DNA from 3 places in the Ensifer sp. 38_S197 genome. Region 3 is predicted to be linked to each of the others. Evidence: predicted binding sites of a transcription regulator. Region 3 holds the regulator's gene; each other region holds the start of a gene.

Region 1 (5,567 bases), on a different contig from region 3:
GAAACGCTGGCCGTTTGGGCGGCCAGCGTTCCCGGGAGGTGCGGTCTATCAGCCGCCGATCGTCGCCTTGCGGGCGTCGATGATCGGCTTGTAGAAGTCGGAGTTGACTTCCGTGTAGCCGGTGAAATCACCGCCCTGGATGGCCGAGAAGCAAGAAGCGTCGGTCTTCGGCAGGTCCATCATGAACTGCTTGAACTTTGCCTTCATGTCGTCATTCATCGAGGTGCGGACAACAATCGGGCCGTTCGGGACCAGCGGCGACTTCCAGAGCTCGACGAGGTCGTTCATGTCGAGGATACCCTTGTCGACCATCTTGCGCAGGTTGCCGGAGGTGTAGCCGTCCTTGAATTCGCCAACGCCCGAGCCGAAGGTCGTGCCGGCATCGAAGGTGCCCTTGACGACTTCGAGAACGAGGTTTTCGTGACCGCCGCCGAAGCCGGTCTCACCGAAGAATTCCTTGACCGGCGCGCCGATTGCTTCCGGCAGGGTGACGAGCGGAACGAGGTAACCCGAGGTGGAGTCCGGATCGGCGAAGCCGAGCTTCTTGCCCTTCAGGTCTTCGAGCTTGGTGATGCCGGAATCCTTGCGGGCGACCATGATCGAGTGGTAGCCGGTCGAACCGTCGGTCTGGACGGTCGTCAGGATCGGCTCGACGGCGTCAGCCTTGGCGAGGTAGATCTTGGCGTAGCCGGAAGCGCCGAGTTCGGCGTAGTCGAGCGTGCCGCCGAGCAGGCCCTGGATAACGCCGTCATAGTCGGCGGCAGGGAACAGCGAGACCTTCTCGACGCCGATGGCGGCCGGCAGCTTGTCGACGAGGCACTGGAAGTTGCGCAGGCGGTCGGCTTCGTTCTCGCCGCCGAGGATGCCGATGCGGAATTCCTTGAGGTCTTCAGCCTGAGCGTGGCCGACGAGGGCGAGGAGCGCGACGGCGCCCAGAAGAGCTTTCTTCAGCATAAGGTTCTCCCGTGTGTCCGGCTCGGCCGGATCCTATTCGGTTTCAAAGAGGTGCCCTTGACGCGGGCTTTCGATCCTGGCGGGCGTCAGATGCCGACCAGTGCCAGCGGCTTGAGGCCGGCCGATGCCGTTTCTTCCTGCGGTTCGGCCGCGGGAATGTTGATGCTGGTGGAGGTCATCGATTCCTCGATGCCCGTATCGGCGCCATAGATCTCGGCAACCGCTGCCGCAGTCAGATCCTTGGGCTGGCCGTCGAAGACGACGCGGCCGTGCGCCATGCCGATGATGCGTTCGCAATAGTTGCGCGCGGTGTCGAGTGTGTGAAGGTTGGTGATGACCGTGATGCCGTCGCGCTCGTTGATGTCGCGAAGCGCATCCATGACGATCTTGGCGTTCAGCGGATCGAGCGAGGCGATCGGCTCGTCGGCGAGCAGCACCTTCGGCTGCTGCATCAGAGCACGGGCGATTGCGACGCGCTGCTGCTGGCCGCCAGAGAGCGTGCCTGCGGGCTGAAGCGCGGTTTGCTCGATCCCAAGGCGCTCGAGCGCGCCGATCGCCATGATGCGTTCTTCGCGGGTGAACATGTTGAGGATGCTCAAGACCGTCGAGCGGTGATTGAGGCGGCCGAGCAGCACGTTGGTGAGCACGTCGAGGCGCGGCACCAGGTTGAACTGCTGGAAGATCATCGCGCAGTCGCGCTGCCAGTTGCGAAGAGCAGCACCGCGTAGCGACGAGACCTCGGTACCGTCATAGACGATCGAGCCCGAGGACAAATCGACAAGACGATTGATCATGCGCAGCAGCGTCGACTTGCCGGCACCCGAACGGCCGATCACGCCGACCATCTGCCCTTGCGGGATGTCGAAGGTAACCGAACTCACGGCTGTCTTCTTGCCGAATTGGCGGGTTACACTCTTCAACTGAAACATTTCTAGCAGGTCCTCTTTCGGGGAGACCGGTCATCGGTATGACACCTGCCATATCGGCGCTTCATGAAAGCGAAATGTCAGTTTGTTGTAAGTTCTGTTACAGTTCACACCTGCGCGGGCTCGGTTAATCAAATGTGAACGGCATCGCGCCGGCAGGTGCGCGATCGGTCACCTCCGACGGGATTGCCAGGTTGATTTGGAGCGGATCGAGGGCGGTCGCCCGATCCGGTCATGGTGCAATATCGCTGCTTGATCCTAGCTCTTTGGGCCAGGTTCCAAGGTCGTCCCGGGAATATAGAGCGCAATCGGCCGGATCTCGTAGATCGCCGTGGGATTGCTGCGTCGCAACTCTTGTGCTGCCGCGATGGCTGCCTCGAGTGTCGGGAAGTCCACGACGTAAAGGCCCAGAAGCTGCTCCTTGGTTTCGGCGAAGGGGCCGTCGGTGACGATACCTTCGCCCTTGCCCCTCAGCGTCACCGCGCCTTCCACGGGGCCGAGCCGCGCCGCCGGGCCAAAGGATTTCTGTTGAACGAAGCGATCGTGAACCTGGAGTAGGTCGGACATCAAGGCCGCGTCCTCCTCCTTGCTCCACGATTCGACCACGCCTGCCGTATGATAAGCCAAGATCGCGTAATACATTGGACCGTCCTCCCGCACGTATTCCTGTCAGGTTTCGCCGAAGGCTTCAATCGGCTCGGCGATGGCTTTGCGATTGCTCGAAATCAGCCCCAGGAACGCTGCGGCCCAACGGCAGGCTTGCGCCGCGATCCGGGGAGCGACGCTTGAGTTCGCCGCGTGTCGCGGCTTGCCCGCCACTAGACCAGACCAGATCAGACCGCGCGAGCGCGTCGAACCGCGGCCTGCGCGCCCGTGTCCGAAGTCGCAGACGTCCCAAGTACCAGCACGTCTTGCGGGAATGATTGCGCCTTCTGTGCTGGAACGCGCTTCGTTGGCGCATTCATCACGCAGACGCATGGTCCCATCACTTCGTTTCATGGAGTGTGCGTGCTTCGACCCTTGACTCATCTTTATCGATCTTTCTAATTTATGTTGTCAGACATCTTACATAGACGGGAACCCATTGCTGACGTTCAAACAGGAGGATCGCGTGAGGAAACTGGTTCTAAAGCTCGCCGTCGGTGCTGCCGCGCTGGCACTTGCCACCGCCGCACAAGCGGGCGAGACGCTCGACCGGGTCATGAGCAAGAAGGCCATGGTGGTTGCCACCAACAGCGGGTGGCCGCCGCAGAGCTATCTCGACGACAGCAACCAACTGGTCGGCTTCGACATTGACGTCTCCCGCGAGATCGGCAAGCGCCTCGGCGTCGAGGTCAGCTTCGAGACGCCGGACTGGGCCACGTTGACCGGCGGCCGCTGGCAGGGACGTTATGACGTCGGCGTTGGCTCCGTCACCCCCACCAAGGCGCGCGCCCAGGTCATCGATTTTGCCGGCATCTATTACTACAGCCCCTATGTCTACGTCATTCACAAGGACAGCGAGGCGAAGTCGGTTGCCGACCTGAACGGCAAGGTCGTCGGCGTTGAAACCGCCACGACATCGGAAGATTTCATTCGCCGGCAGTTGGAAATCGATGCTCCGGGGCTGCCGCCGATCGAATACAAGCTGGAACCGGGCGAGATCCGCACCTTCGCCGACTCCATGCTTCCCTTCGACGACCTGCGCCTCGGCAATGGCGTGCGCCTCGATGCCGTCATCGCGCCGGAACAGACGGCGCTCAACGCCATCAAGAACGGTTATCCGCTCAAGGTGCTTGAAGGCGAATACGCGTTCAAGGAGCCGCTCGTCGTGATTGCGGAAAAGACCGATCCGGAGTGGACGAAAAAGATCGGCGACGTCATTGCGGAGATGAAGAAGGACGGCACGCTCGCGAGCTTTACCACCAAGTGGTACGGCAAGGACTACAGCGCCGATTGACCTCGACAAGTCTGCGAGGCGGCAGCCATGCCGCCCGCAACCCTTAATCGCTGTCTGCGGGGCGAGAGAATATGTCCTATCCGGATACCTATTACAAAAAGACGATGGTCGACCGGAAGGTCAGACCAGTCCTTTCGGAAACCATCGAATGTGACACGGTCGTCGTCGGCGGCGGGCTCGCTGGTCTGACAACGGCGCTTCAGCTTGCACGCGCCGGGCAATCGGTCGTCGTGCTCGAAGCCGAAAGTGTCGGCTTCGGGGCTTCCGGTCGAAATGGCGGCTTTGTCAGCCCGGGGTTTGCGACCGGTGGCGAGAATATCGCGCGAATGGCCGGTACCGAAGGTGCACGGCAGATCCATCGGCTGTCGATCGAAGGCGTAGATTTCGTTCGCGAAACGATTGCGGCACTGAAGATCGACAGCGCCCATGCGCAGCCCGGCATCACCAGCGTGCTACGCTATGACGACGGCGGCAGCTTGAAGGCACATGCCGATGCGATGCGCCAAAACTACGGATACGAACTGGAGTATTTCGACACCGAGCGTGTCCGCTCCGTATTGAAGTCAAAACGCTATTTTCACGCCTTGCGCGACAGCCGCTCCTTCCACATGCATCCGCTGAACTACCTTCGCGCCGTTGCGGACGAGATCGAGCGGCTGGGCGGGCAGATCTACGAGGGCTCGGCGGCAACGGCAAGCCTGCTCGACGGTGCCGAAAAGACGGTGTCGACAGCCCGTGGTCGCGTCAAGGCACGCCAGGTCGTTTTCACCACCGGTGGCTACACCGGACCGCTCAACGGCCGGCTGAAGCGCGCCTTCCTGCCGATCGCAACTTACGTGATGCTGAGCGAGGCGGCGCCGGATCTGATTCGCTCGGCCATCGCCACCAGCGACGCGATCGGCGACAACCGCCGCGCCGGCGACTATTACCGGCTGGTGGATGGCGGCAAGCGGCTGCTCTGGGGCGGACGGATCACCACGCGGGCGGCGTCGCCCGCGGCGCTGGCCGCCGAATTGCGCCGCGAGATGACCGGCACCTATCCGCAGCTGAAAGAGCTCAAGACCGAACTCGCCTGGTCGGGGCTGATGTCCTATGCCCGCCACCTGATGCCCCAGATCGGCGAGATGCGGCCGGGGGTCTGGCATTGCACCGCCTTTGGCGGCCACGGGCTCAACACGACGGCGATCGGCGGCAAGCTGGTGGCCGAAGGCATTCTCGGCCAGTCCGACCGCTACAAGCTTTTCCGGCCGTTCGGTCTGGTCTGGGCCGGCGGTTATGCCGGGCTGGCGGTGGCGCAACTCACCTATTGGAAACTGCAGGCACAGGACTGGTGGCGCGAGCGCGCGGCCTGAACGCCGGAGATTTTGAGATGATTGGTCGTCTGATACTGACTTATCCGGATGTCGCGCGACGGTCCGGCCTGGTTCTCATGCTGGCGCTCGTCACGCTGGCGATCTACGGGCTCGGCATCAGCCCCGCCTGGATCGGCCATCTGCTGCCGACGTCGGCGGGCTGGCTGGAAGCCAACCCGGCGCTCGGCCGGCTGATGAGCGCCGTGATGGTCGCCCTGATTGCGGCGGCGAACTGGAAGGCCTTGCGGCAATTGCCGCGCCGCGGCCAGGTGATCGGCGTCTGGGTCGAGCTCTTCGTGCTCCTGATGCTGTTCTTCTATTCGTTCGATCTGTCCTTCGCCTTCATCGCCAAGAAGATCGGCTACCTGGTCTCGCAAGGCGTCGTCACGACGCTCT
Region 2 (5,567 bases), 1.6 Mb from region 3:
ACCTGCACGGCATCGGTCGGTGTCGCGTCTTTGACGAAACGCTGCCCGGCATCGACCGAGGGGTCGGGGACATAGCGGCCGCGGTTCAGCGTCGCGACACCATCCACCTTGCCCGAGCCGACATCGCTCAACGGCAGCACCTTGCCGTCGACCGTCATCAGTCCGCTCGGCGTTGCCACGGCATAGTTGAGACCGTTGTCGGAGAAATGATTGAGCACGGCCTTCTCGGCCAACGCAATGTTGGCCGCCGCCGCGATCGCGGCAAGGTCGACCGTCGACTGCATCTCGCGTTTCTGCACGGTCAGATAGCCGTAGTCGATGCCGAGCCCCATGGAGGCGACGACCAACGGCATGACCAGTGCGGCGGAGATGCCCACATTTGCGTCCGGTGATCGGAGCAGCCTGCGCAGTCGCGTTGAATTCCACGACATGTCAGACCCCTCCCACGCGAATGGTTGCAAAGCGCTCGATCTGGCTGCTCGGCATCGCGAATGTGAAAAGATTAAAAATCGGCAGGTCGGCGGCGTCGTACTTGATCCGAACGGTGAACTGGTTGGTGTTGTTGGCGTCGTCCTTGACGGTCACGACCATGCGAGAGGATTTGATGAAGGCCTGGTCCATGGTCGTGCGCTGGATATAGTCGGTCGCGAGGCGTTCACGTTCACTTTCCGACAGTCCAGCGATGGCTGTGCGCGCGGCATCGGCGGCGATCTGCTGTATGGAATGGGCTGTGCTGAGATAAATGCCGTAGGCGATCAAGGTCAGCACGCAAAGGAAGAAGAGCGGCGCTATGATTGCAAATTCGATTGCAGCGGCGCCGTCTCGGCCGCCTAGAAGGCGCTTGAAGTTGGACATTGCAGCATCTCCGCGTACCCACGTTGCTGTATTTTTTCGAATGTCCCTGCACCCGTACGATGCCCCTCAAACGTTAATTTTTTCATACCCCGATAAGTTGTTAAATCCGCGCATATTTCGCGAATGTTGCAAAAAATATATTTTCAGTTGAATTAGTGTTTATGAAAATTAGCGCGGTTTACCGGCCCGAAGCAGACGGATGGCCGATGGGCAGATGGCAACGAAACTGATCCGCCGGGCCGTATTTCGCCTCGCGCCAGGGAGCGGATCATGCGTGTCGGGTGCGTTCAATCCTGGCCGGGTGCTGAACGGTATTGTTCGAGCTGTCGGTTGAGGGTTGCGACGTCGGCGCGCAGTTCCGAAATCTCGCGCAGCAACACGTCGTCGACCTTGTGGTGCAGGGCGATCAGTTCGACTTCCGCTTTCAGATTGACCTCATAGTCCTTGGATGCGGCGAAGCGGTCGCGTTCGGCCTGGCGGTTTTGCGACATCATGATGACCGGCGCCTGCAGCGCGGCAAGCATGGAAAGCACCAGGTTGAGGAAGATGTAGGGGTAGGGGTCGAACGCACCGGTGATGAGCAGCACGGAGTTCACGAGGACCCAGCAGACGAGGAAGCCGCAGAAGCCGATGATGAAGCTCCACGAACCGCCGACGCGGGCGATGCTATCGGCAAGCCTGTCGCCGAAGGAAAGCCCAGCCGTAAAGGCGGCATGCGAATCGGTGGCAAGGGTGCGCCGATCGCGGGCGTGCGCAAGAATGCGACGTTCGATTTCGCCAAGCTCGTTCAGCGGCTTGCCGAAAAGCTGTTTTGATATTTCGTTGAAGTGCGGCATGGCGATCTCCGGTGTTGGCCGGAAGCCAATCTAGAGCGCAGGGGCCGCAAGGAAAATCAGGCGGGGTCGGAAAAAATGCGGAGAGCCGGAGCGGATTCAGCCGGTCGGGCTCTCATGGATCAGTGGGTTTCAGCCGCGCCGGCGAAGAGCTCGGCGTGGGACTTGAAGAACCGGTCGGTCGAGAAGCGTTTTCCGAACATCATGTCGTGCTGCAGGAAGCGATAGTCGCGCAGCAAAGCGGGCACCTTCGGCTGGCGCGACCACTCGGCGACTTCCTTGCCGTTCTTGCGGATCAGCATGTAGCGGTCGACGACGCGGAACTGGTCGTGAACCTTGCCGAGGAACCCGGTGTAGTAGGGGTGCTCGTAGCCGGATTGCTTGAGGATCGTGTAGGAGAGGAGGGCCGGGCTGATGGTGCCGACATTCTTCTTCGGTCCGGTCTTGTTCGACCAGACGACCAGCGGCGTTTCATGCTGCGCCTTCATCTGGTCCTTGGAACCTTTGCGCTCCGCGGTGATGCCCTTCATGAAGCCGGTATTGGTATAGACGGTGTTCAGCGGCGGCAGGTGGTCGCCGAAGAGCACGATGATCGTTTCGCGATCGCGCTTCTTCGCCCAGTCCATCAGCTTCTTCAGGCTGTCGTCGGCTTCCTTAATCCCTTGCGAATAGGTGGCGAGCACCTGGCGGTCGCTTTCCGGTAGGTCGCCTTCGATCTTGATGGTGTTCTTCGCGTAGCGGTTCGCCTCATAGGGACCATGGCCCTGGAGCGTGACGGTGAAGAAGAAGAACGGATCGTCCATCGCATCGGCCTGGCGGATGATCTCGTTGGTCAGTGACTCGTCCGAGGCGAAGATGCCGCGTTTCTGCATCGGCGGCATGTTCTCCTCCGACTTGAAGGTGTCGAAGCCGAAGGCCTTGTAGACGGCGGTGCGGTTCCAGAACCAGCTCTGGAAGGGGTGGATGGCGCGCGAGACGTAGCCTTCGCCACGGAAGAAGGTGGCAAGCGACGGGATCGGGTTGCGGATGTACTGCTGGTACGGAATGCTGCCATAGGGCAGGAAGGCGTTGGAGAAGCCGGTCAGCGCCTCGAACTCGACATTGGCGGTCATGCCACCGAATTCCGGCGAGAAGACATTGCCCGACTGCATCTCGCGGATCGTCGGCATCGGATCGGGTGAGAGCTTGACGTTCGGCAGGCGGGTCGGATCCCAGAAGGACTCGCTCATCAGCACGATGACGTCGGGCTTGCCGCGGTGCGAGGTGCCGGCCGGAAGCGGCTTCACCGGAATGCGATCGATGGCATCGGCCATGTAGCCGGCGGGCGCACTGACATTGGCCATCGGCAGATTGATGGCGAAGGCGAGTGCGAAGCCGTTGTGCTTATAGTTCTCGGTCTGGTCCCACATGATGGGGATGACCTTCAGGCGGTCACGGATCCAGGAGAACTGGTTGTAATCCATGATGTTCCAGAAGGCGACGAGCAGCGGCAGCGCGAAGGCGAGCCGAGCCACGCGCTCGCGCGTCGTCAGCTTGGGGAAGGTCCGCCAGGCAAAACGCAGCAAGAGCGCGATTGCGATGACCCCGGCGACGAGGCCGACGGCGATGCCGACGGCGGTCCAGGGCCGGTCCTTCACCAGCACCGGCATCAATTCCATGATCTGGCGGCCGAACAGGAAATCTGTCGGATAGAGCGGGTCGGACAGGAAGACCTGCTTCTGCTGGCAGATGACGGCCGGTATGATGGCAAGCGGCGCCATCACCACGGCCGACTTGTGCTCGCGGCCGAAAATGCCGTCGATGGTGAGCAGGACGAGGAAGAAGGCACCGACCGTCGTCAAGGCCGGACGTGTGGGGTCGAGGAAATAGGCGACGGTATCGGACATCGACTGGCGCACGACCAGTTCGACGACGAACACGAGAGCAGATGCGAAGAAAAGGGAGAACAATGCGCTGCGGGCGCCCGCGAGCGTCTTGGCGTGCCGCGCGGTGAAGCCGGGTCTATCGACATAGACGCGCGAGCCTCTCGCGACCGCGGAATCGATACTGGCCAATATATTCTCCAATTCACAAATGTGTCGTGTAACTGTCATACGCTCGTCATTTTGAACAGGGGATGAATGGTTTCTTAACGGGAGTTGGGAACAGCTTTCCGCCGCGTGACGGTGCTGCAACTACCCCCGATAAGAACCGGGAAAGACAGAATTTTTCGGATTTTTTCGTCTAGCGGCGATTGCCTGTGGGTATTTTCCCGCGGATTGCGCTAAAGAACACTGCGAAAGCCAGATGCAATCGCTCAGAAGAGATCGACAGGCCCGCTCATGACCGCTCACAAGACCGCTCCCTCGCTCCTCCGCATCGCAGTCGCCCAGCTCAATCCGACGGTGGGTGACATTGCCGGAAACCTGGCCAAGGCCCGTGAGGCGCGCGCTGATGCAGCGCGCCAGGGCGCCGATCTCCTGCTTCTGACGGAGCTGTTCATCTCCGGCTATCCGCCGGAAGATCTGGTGTTGAAGCCAGCCTTCCTGAAGGCCTGCTACCAGGCGATCGAAAAGCTGGCGGCCGAGACGGTCGACGGCGGTCCGGGCGTCATCATCGGCTTCCCGCGGCAAACCAAGATCGGGCGGCACAATTCGGTGGCAGTGCTCGACGACGGCAAGGTCATCGCGGTCCGCGACAAGGTCGATCTGCCGAACTATGGCGAGTTCGATGAAAAGCGCGTCTTCGACCAGGGCGAGATGCCGGGTCCGGTGAATTTCCGCGGCGTGCGCATCGGCATTCCGATCTGCGAGGACATCTGGGGCGATCTCGGCGTTTGCGAGACGCTGGCCGAAAGCGGCGCGGAAATCCTGCTGTCGCCGAACGGCTCGCCCTATTATCGCGGCAAGGTGGACGTGCGGCATCAGGTGGTGCTGAAGCAGGTGATCGAGACCGGCCTGCCGATGATCTATGCCAACCAGCTCGGCGGCCAGGACGAACTGGTGTTCGACGGCGCGAGCTTCGCCTTCAATTCCGACAAGTCGCTGGCCTTCCAGATGAGCCAGTTCGAAGAGGCGATCAGCATCGTCGAGTGGAAGAAGGGCGAAAACGGCTGGCACTGCGACAGCGGGCTGAAGTCCCGCCTGCCGGAGCGGGAGGAGGCGGACTACCGCGCCTGCATGCTCGGCTTCCGTGACTACGTCAACAAGAACGGCTTCAAGAATGTCGTGCTCGGTCTTTCCGGCGGCATCGATTCGGCGATCTGCGCCGCACTGGCGGTCGATGCGCTCGGCGAAGAGCGGGTGCGCACCGTCATGCTGCCCTATCGCTACACCTCGCAGGAATCACTGAAGGACGCCAAGGATTGCGCCGCGGCGCTCGGCTGCCGCTACGACATCGTACCGATCTCAGAACCGGTCGAAGGCTTCCTGAGCGCACTCTCCGACATGTTCGAGGGAACCGAATCCGGCATTACCGAGGAGAACCTCCAGAGCCGCACGCGCGGCACGATCCTGATGGCGATCTCCAACAAGTTCGGCTCGATGGTGGTGACGACGGGCAACAAGTCGGAAATGTCGGTCGGCTATGCCACGCTCTATGGCGACATGAATGGCGGCTTCAATCCGATCAAGGACCTCTACAAGATGCAGGTCTATGCGCTGTCGAGCTGGCGCAACACGACGGTTCCGCCGGGCGCGCTGGGTCCGTCGGGCATCGTCATTCCTGAGAACATCATCGACAAGGCGCCGTCGGCAGAGCTTCGCCCCAACCAGACGGACCAGGATTCGCTGCCGCCCTATCCGGTGCTCGACGATATTCTCGAATGCCTGGTCGAAAAGGAGATGGGTACCGACGAGATCGTGGCCCGTGGCCATGACGAAGCGACGGTTCACCGGGTCG
Region 3 (5,567 bases):
CACGGCCGAAAGATCGAGAAAATGTCTGGTGCCTGCCATCGTACTCGGTTCCTGTCTGAAAAATCGATCCGTGGTGCGCCCGCATTCCGCGTGAACGCACGAGGGTCATTCTAACACCCTGTGTCGGCGTCGGTCCTATCCGTTAAGCAGCGGCGTTGCCGCCGGCCTTCCGAACTGCTTCGGCAGCGCGCTCGATGCGCGCAAGGCCCTCGCGCGCTTCCTCCGCCGTCACCGTCAGCGGCGGCAGCAAGCGCAGCACATTGTCGCCCGCCGGCACGGCCAGGAGCTTCTCGGCGCGGATTTCCTTCAAAAGATCGGCCGAGGGGCCCTTTACCTTGATGCCCAGCATCAGGCCGTCGCCGCGGATGTCCTCGATGACGTCCGGGTAGCGGTCTTTCAGCGAGGCGAGTCCCTGGCGGAAGACGAGCGCCACATCGCGCACATGGGCGAGGAAGCCGTCAGCGAGGATGACGTCAAGCACGGCGTTGCCGACGGCCATCGCCAGAGGGTTGCCGCCATAGGTGGAGCCATGCGTGCCCGCCACCATGCCGGCCGCCGCCTCTTCCGTCGCCAGGCAAGCACCGAGCGGGAAGCCGCCGCCGATGCCCTTCGCAACGGCCATGATATCCGGGCGGATGCCCGCCCATTCATGGGCGAAGAGCTTGCCGGTACGGCCGACGCCGGTCTGGACCTCGTCGAGGATCAGGAGCAGGCCGAACTCGTCGCAGAGCGCGCGCAGTTCCTGCAGGAATTCCTTCGTCGCCGGGCGAATGCCGCCCTCGCCCTGGATCGGCTCGATCAGGATCGCGGCGGTCTCTTCGGTGATCGCATTCTTGACGGCCGCGAGGTCGCCGAACGGAACCTGATAGAAGCCCGGGGCCTTTGGTCCGAAACCTTCGATGTACTTCTGCTGGCCCCCGGCGGCGATCGTCGCGATCGTGCGGCCGTGGAAGGCGCCCTCGAAGGTGATGACGTGAAACTTCTCCGGCTGGCCCTTGGCGAAGTGATAGCGCCGCGCCGTCTTGATCGCGCATTCCAGCGCTTCCGCACCGGAATTGGTAAAGAAGACCCGATCGGCGAAAGTGACGGCAGCCAGGCGGCGGCCAAGGCTTTCCTGCCCCGGAACTTCGTAAAGGTTGGAAAGGTGCCAGACCTTCTCGGCCTGCGCCTTCAGCGCCTCGACGAGATGCGGATGCGCGTGGCCGAGCGAGTTCACGGCAACGCCGGCGGCGAAATCGAGGTAACGCGAGCCGTCTTCGGCGATCAACCAGACGCCCTCTCCTCGCTCGAAACGCAACGGCGCGCGCATGTAGGTATCGTAAAGCGGCGTGGTTGCAGTCATGCGAGGCTCTCCTTCACTCCAATCGGCATCGGTACCGCAGCTTCATGCGGCCCGATAAAAATCAAAAATGCCGCCTTTCGGCGGCGCAGGCACTATTCCCATTTCGCACCGCAATGTCAACAAAACCAAGCCTTGCAGCGCGATGGCGAGACCCGTTTCCCTGCGACGAAAAAATCGGCCGGAAGGGCTTGCAAAAATGCAACGCTGATCGAGCAAGTTGGGGAAAACTACGAATTCGATTCGGCGTGATTCCCCGGACTCTTGCCACGGAGTCCAGCGGTCAGTACGTTAACATTCAATTACTAGACGCATGCGGCGGACCTAGTCACCAAAAGAGTTATCGCGTTTGCAACCTCGGGGTTCAGCCGGGGTGCGGTGAGGGATTCTGCCATCCCCAACGCTGAGAACGGAGAGTGCAGAGATGAACTGGACTGACGAGCGGGTGGAGAAACTGAAGAAGCTTTGGTCCGAGGGCCTGAGCGCAAGCCAGATCGCGGCGCAGCTCGGCGGCGTCAGCCGTAACGCTGTCATCGGCAAGGTTCACCGCCTGAGCCTTCCCGGACGCGCCAAGGCTGGCGGCAGCGCCACGGCGGCGGCCCGCCCGAAGCGGCCGACCTCGGCCCCGCGCGCTCCGAACTACGCCTCGCGCGTTTCGACCCGCACCGTTGCCCGTCCGTCCGGCGCCACCGTTCTCAAGGAAGAGATCGAAGTCGATCTCGTGGCCGAGCAGAACTTCAGCATCAGCACGGACGTGGTCGTGCCGATGTCGCGCCGCCTTGAGCTGACCCAGCTCACCGAACGCACCTGCAAGTGGCCGATCGGCGATCCGCTGAAGGAAGAATTCCACTTCTGCGGCAATGACTCGCCGGAGTCCTCGCCCTATTGCAACTTCCATGCACGGCTTGCCTACCAGCCGTCGGCCGAGCGTCGGCGGATGCGCTGAAGCTCCGCACAGGAACAAAAGAAAAGGGGCTGATCGGCCCCTTTTTAATTGCCTGTCGTTGGCCCCTCTCAGCTTTCGAGCGAGTAGCCGGCGCCGCGGACCGTGCGAATGACGTCCGGCATGGTCGAGAAGTTCAACGCCTTGCGCAGGCGGCCGACATGCACGTCGACGGTCCTTTCGTCGACATAGATGTCGTGACCCCAGACGCCATCCAGCAACTGCGAGCGCGAGAAGACCCGGCCCGGAGAGGACATCAGGAACTCGAGCAGGCGGAATTCCGTCGGTCCCAGGCGAACCTCGCGGCTGCGGCGATGAACGCGATGGGTTTCCCTGTCAAGCTCGATGTCGCCGCAGCGCAGCAGCGTCGAGAGCACTTCGGGCTTCGCCCGGCGAAGCATCGCCTTGACGCGAGCCATCAGTTCCGGCGTCGAGAAGGGTTTAACCACGTAGTCGTCGGCACCGGTCGCGAGACCGCGAACGCGCTCGCTTTCCTCGCCGCGCGCCGTCAGCATGATGATCGGCAGCCGCTCCGTCTCCGGGCGCTGGCGCAGCCGACGGCAAAGCTCGATGCCGGAGACGCCGGGCAGCATCCAGTCGAGGATCAGAAGGTCGGGCAGGCGTTCCTGGAGCCGGATCTCCGCCTCGTCACCCCTGAGGATCGTATCGACGTCGAAGCCTTCCGCTTCCAGATTGTAACGCAACAGGACGCTCAGCGCCTCTTCGTCTTCGACCACGGCGATTTTTGGCAACATCAGGTAACGTCTCCTTACCGCGAGCGCCGTGCGGCTCCAGTGGCCGGGCCGGCGCTCAGACACTCTAAATCTGGAGCATTTCCGCGTTTTTCAAAGGCAGTGCGAAAGCCGCATGCTTCAGATACAGGAATTCGGGGCCGCGACCGGAGCCGCGACCAGGTGATATTCACGGGGCATGCATTGCGAACGGCGCGTCTAACGCTCAGTCGTTGACCGAGCCCAACGTCGACGTATTGTCATCCTTCGGACGCTCGCCTTCCGGCTGGGCACCCGTTGCCATGTAATAGATCGTCTCGGCGATATTGGTCGCGTGGTCGCCGATGCGCTCGATGTTCTTGGCGCAGAACAGAAGATGCGTGCAGGGCGTGATGTTGCGCGGGTCTTCCATCATGTAGGTCAGCAGCTCGCGGAACAGCGAGGTGTAGATCGCATCGATCTCCTCGTCCCGCTCGCGAATGCTGTTGGCCTTTTCCGGCGAACGCGAGGCATAGACGTCGAGTACTTCCTTGAGCTGCACCAGGGCAAGCTCGGCGAGGTGCTCGAGACCGCGGGCAAGCTTGCGCGGGATGCCGGAACCGGCGACGGCGATCACGCGCTTGGCGGTGTTCTTGCCGAGGTCGCCGACACGCTCCAGGTCGGAGGCGATGCGGATCGACCCCATGATCTCGCGAAGGTCGGCGGCGACCGGCTGGCGCTTGGCGATCGTGACGATCGCCTTCTCGCCGATCTGGCGCTCGGCATCGTCGAGGATGGTGTCGTCCGAGATCACCTTCTGCGCCAGAGCCAGGTCGGAATTGACCAGGGCGCGAACGGATTCGGCGACCATCTGCTCGGCGAGACCGCCCATTTCCGAGATGCGGCGCGTCAGGTACTTCAGTTCTTCGTCATAGGCGGACATGATATGCATGGACATGATCGTCGATCCTTGCGGGCGCTTTCCAGTTACTGTTGCAGCCGTCATTGGCCTCAGCCGAAGCGGCCCATGATGTAATCCTGGGTGCGCTGGTCATCCGGATTGGTGAACATCTTGTCGGTGTCGTTCTCCTCGACGAGATTGCCGAGGTGGAACATGGCGGTGCGCTGCGACACGCGGGCGGCCTGCTGCATCGAGTGGGTCACGATGACGATCGTGAAGTTCGTGCGCAGTTCGTGGATGAGCTCCTCGACCTTGGCCGTCGCGATCGGGTCGAGGGCCGAACAGGGCTCGTCCATCAGGATGACTTCCGGGCTGACGGCAACGGCGCGCGCGATGCAAAGGCGCTGCTGCTGGCCACCGGAAAGGCCGGTGCCCGGTTCATGCAGGCGATCCTTCACTTCGTTGAACAGGCCGGCTTTCTGCAGGCTGGTTTCGACGATCTCGTCGAAATCCGCCTTGGTGCGGGCAAGCCCGTGGATGCGCGGACCGTAGGCGACGTTGTCGTAGATCGACTTCGGGAACGGGTTCGGCTTCTGGAAGACCATGCCGACGCGGGCGCGCAGCTCGACCACATCGATGGTCGGATCGTAGATGTCGTCCTCATCGAGCGTGATCTTGCCGGTGACACGGCAGTTCTCGATGGTGTCGTTCATACGGTTCAGCGTGCGCAGGAAGGTCGACTTGCCGCAACCGGACGGGCCGATCAGAGCCGTTACCGTATTCTCGCGGATGTTGAGGTTGACGTCGAAAAGCGCCCGCTTCTCGCCGTAGTAGACCGACACATCCTTGCCGATCATCTTGTAGGGCACAGTGTTCATTTTCTGATCCAAGGCCTTCTCGACTGCTGCTTCTGACATGATGTTCATAGAAATTACCTCACTACCAACGGCGCTCAAAGCGACGTCGCAACAGAATGGCGCCAAGGTTCATGACGACGAGGAAGATGAGAAGAATGATGATCGCGCCGGAGGTGCGCTCGACGAAGGCGCGTTCGGCCTCGTTGGCCCACATGTAGATCTGCACTGGCAGCGCCGTCGACGGCTCCATCGGCGAACCGGGATAGTCGACGACGAAGGCGACCATGCCGATCAACAGCAGCGGCGCGGTTTCGCCAAGCGCGTGGGCAAGGCCGATGATCGTACCGGTCAGAATGCCCGGCATCGCCAGCGGCAGAACGTGATGGAAGATGGTCTGCATCTTCGAGGCGCCGAGACCGAGTGCCGCCGAGCGGATGGACGGCGGAACCGCCTTCAGGGCCGCGCGCGTGGCGATGATGATCGTCGGCAACGTCATCAGCGTCAGCACGAAGCCGCCGACGACAGCCGCCGAGCGCGGCATGCCGGCAAAGTTGATGAAGACGGCGAGGCCCAACAGACCGTAGACGATCGACGGAACGGCTGCGAGGTTGTTGATGTTGACCTCGATCAGGTCGGTGAGCCGGTTCTTCGGCGCGAACTCTTCGAGATAGATCGAGGCGGCAACGCCGATCGGCAGCGACAGCGCGAGCACGATCATCATCATGTAGAACGAGCCGAGGGCGGCGACGCCGACGCCCGCCGCTTCAGGACGGCTGGAGGCGCCGAAGATGAAGATGCCGGTGTTGAAGCTCTTTTT

What was found. Region 3 encodes PhoB, which activates phosphate uptake and scavenging genes when phosphate is short. Its sites were predicted from a motif close to TGTCATNNANCTGTCAT; they were not measured.
Region 1: the regulator PhoB is predicted to act here: its motif matches at 1,947-1,963, upstream of phnC (phosphonate ABC transporter ATP-binding protein).
Region 2: the regulator PhoB is predicted to act here: its motif matches at 3,765-3,781, upstream of AC1Z3V_RS27285 (LTA synthase family protein).

Annotation. Positions count from the first base shown of each region.
Region 1 is NZ_JBXOVZ010000001.1:2,580,975-2,586,541, forward strand. It holds gene phnD (phosphonate ABC transporter substrate-binding protein) at 49-954, opposite strand; gene phnC (phosphonate ABC transporter ATP-binding protein) at 1,041-1,883, opposite strand; gene AC1Z3V_RS11805 (YciI family protein) at 2,139-2,522, opposite strand; gene AC1Z3V_RS11810 (hypothetical protein) at 2,550-2,858, opposite strand; gene AC1Z3V_RS11815 (transporter substrate-binding domain-containing protein) at 2,992-3,819, shown strand; gene AC1Z3V_RS11820 (NAD(P)/FAD-dependent oxidoreductase) at 3,891-5,171, shown strand; gene AC1Z3V_RS11825 (amino acid ABC transporter permease) at 5,189-5,567, shown strand, end outside.
Region 2 is NZ_JBXOVZ010000002.1:2,940,603-2,946,169, reverse strand. It holds gene AC1Z3V_RS27300 (TadG family pilus assembly protein) at 1-431, opposite strand, end outside; gene AC1Z3V_RS27295 (TadE/TadG family type IV pilus assembly protein) at 433-855, opposite strand; gene AC1Z3V_RS27290 (DUF1003 domain-containing protein) at 1,143-1,691, opposite strand; gene AC1Z3V_RS27285 (LTA synthase family protein) at 1,811-3,742, opposite strand; gene AC1Z3V_RS27280 (NAD+ synthase) at 4,010-5,567, shown strand, end outside.
Region 3 is NZ_JBXOVZ010000002.1:1,357,778-1,363,344, reverse strand. It holds gene argF (ornithine carbamoyltransferase) at 1-39, opposite strand, end outside; gene AC1Z3V_RS19715 (aspartate aminotransferase family protein) at 143-1,342, opposite strand; gene AC1Z3V_RS19710 (GcrA family cell cycle regulator) at 1,764-2,285, shown strand; gene phoB (phosphate regulon transcriptional regulator PhoB) at 2,354-3,037, opposite strand; gene phoU (phosphate signaling complex protein PhoU) at 3,240-3,953, opposite strand; gene pstB (phosphate ABC transporter ATP-binding protein PstB) at 4,004-4,819, opposite strand; gene pstA (phosphate ABC transporter permease PstA) at 4,833-5,567, opposite strand, start outside.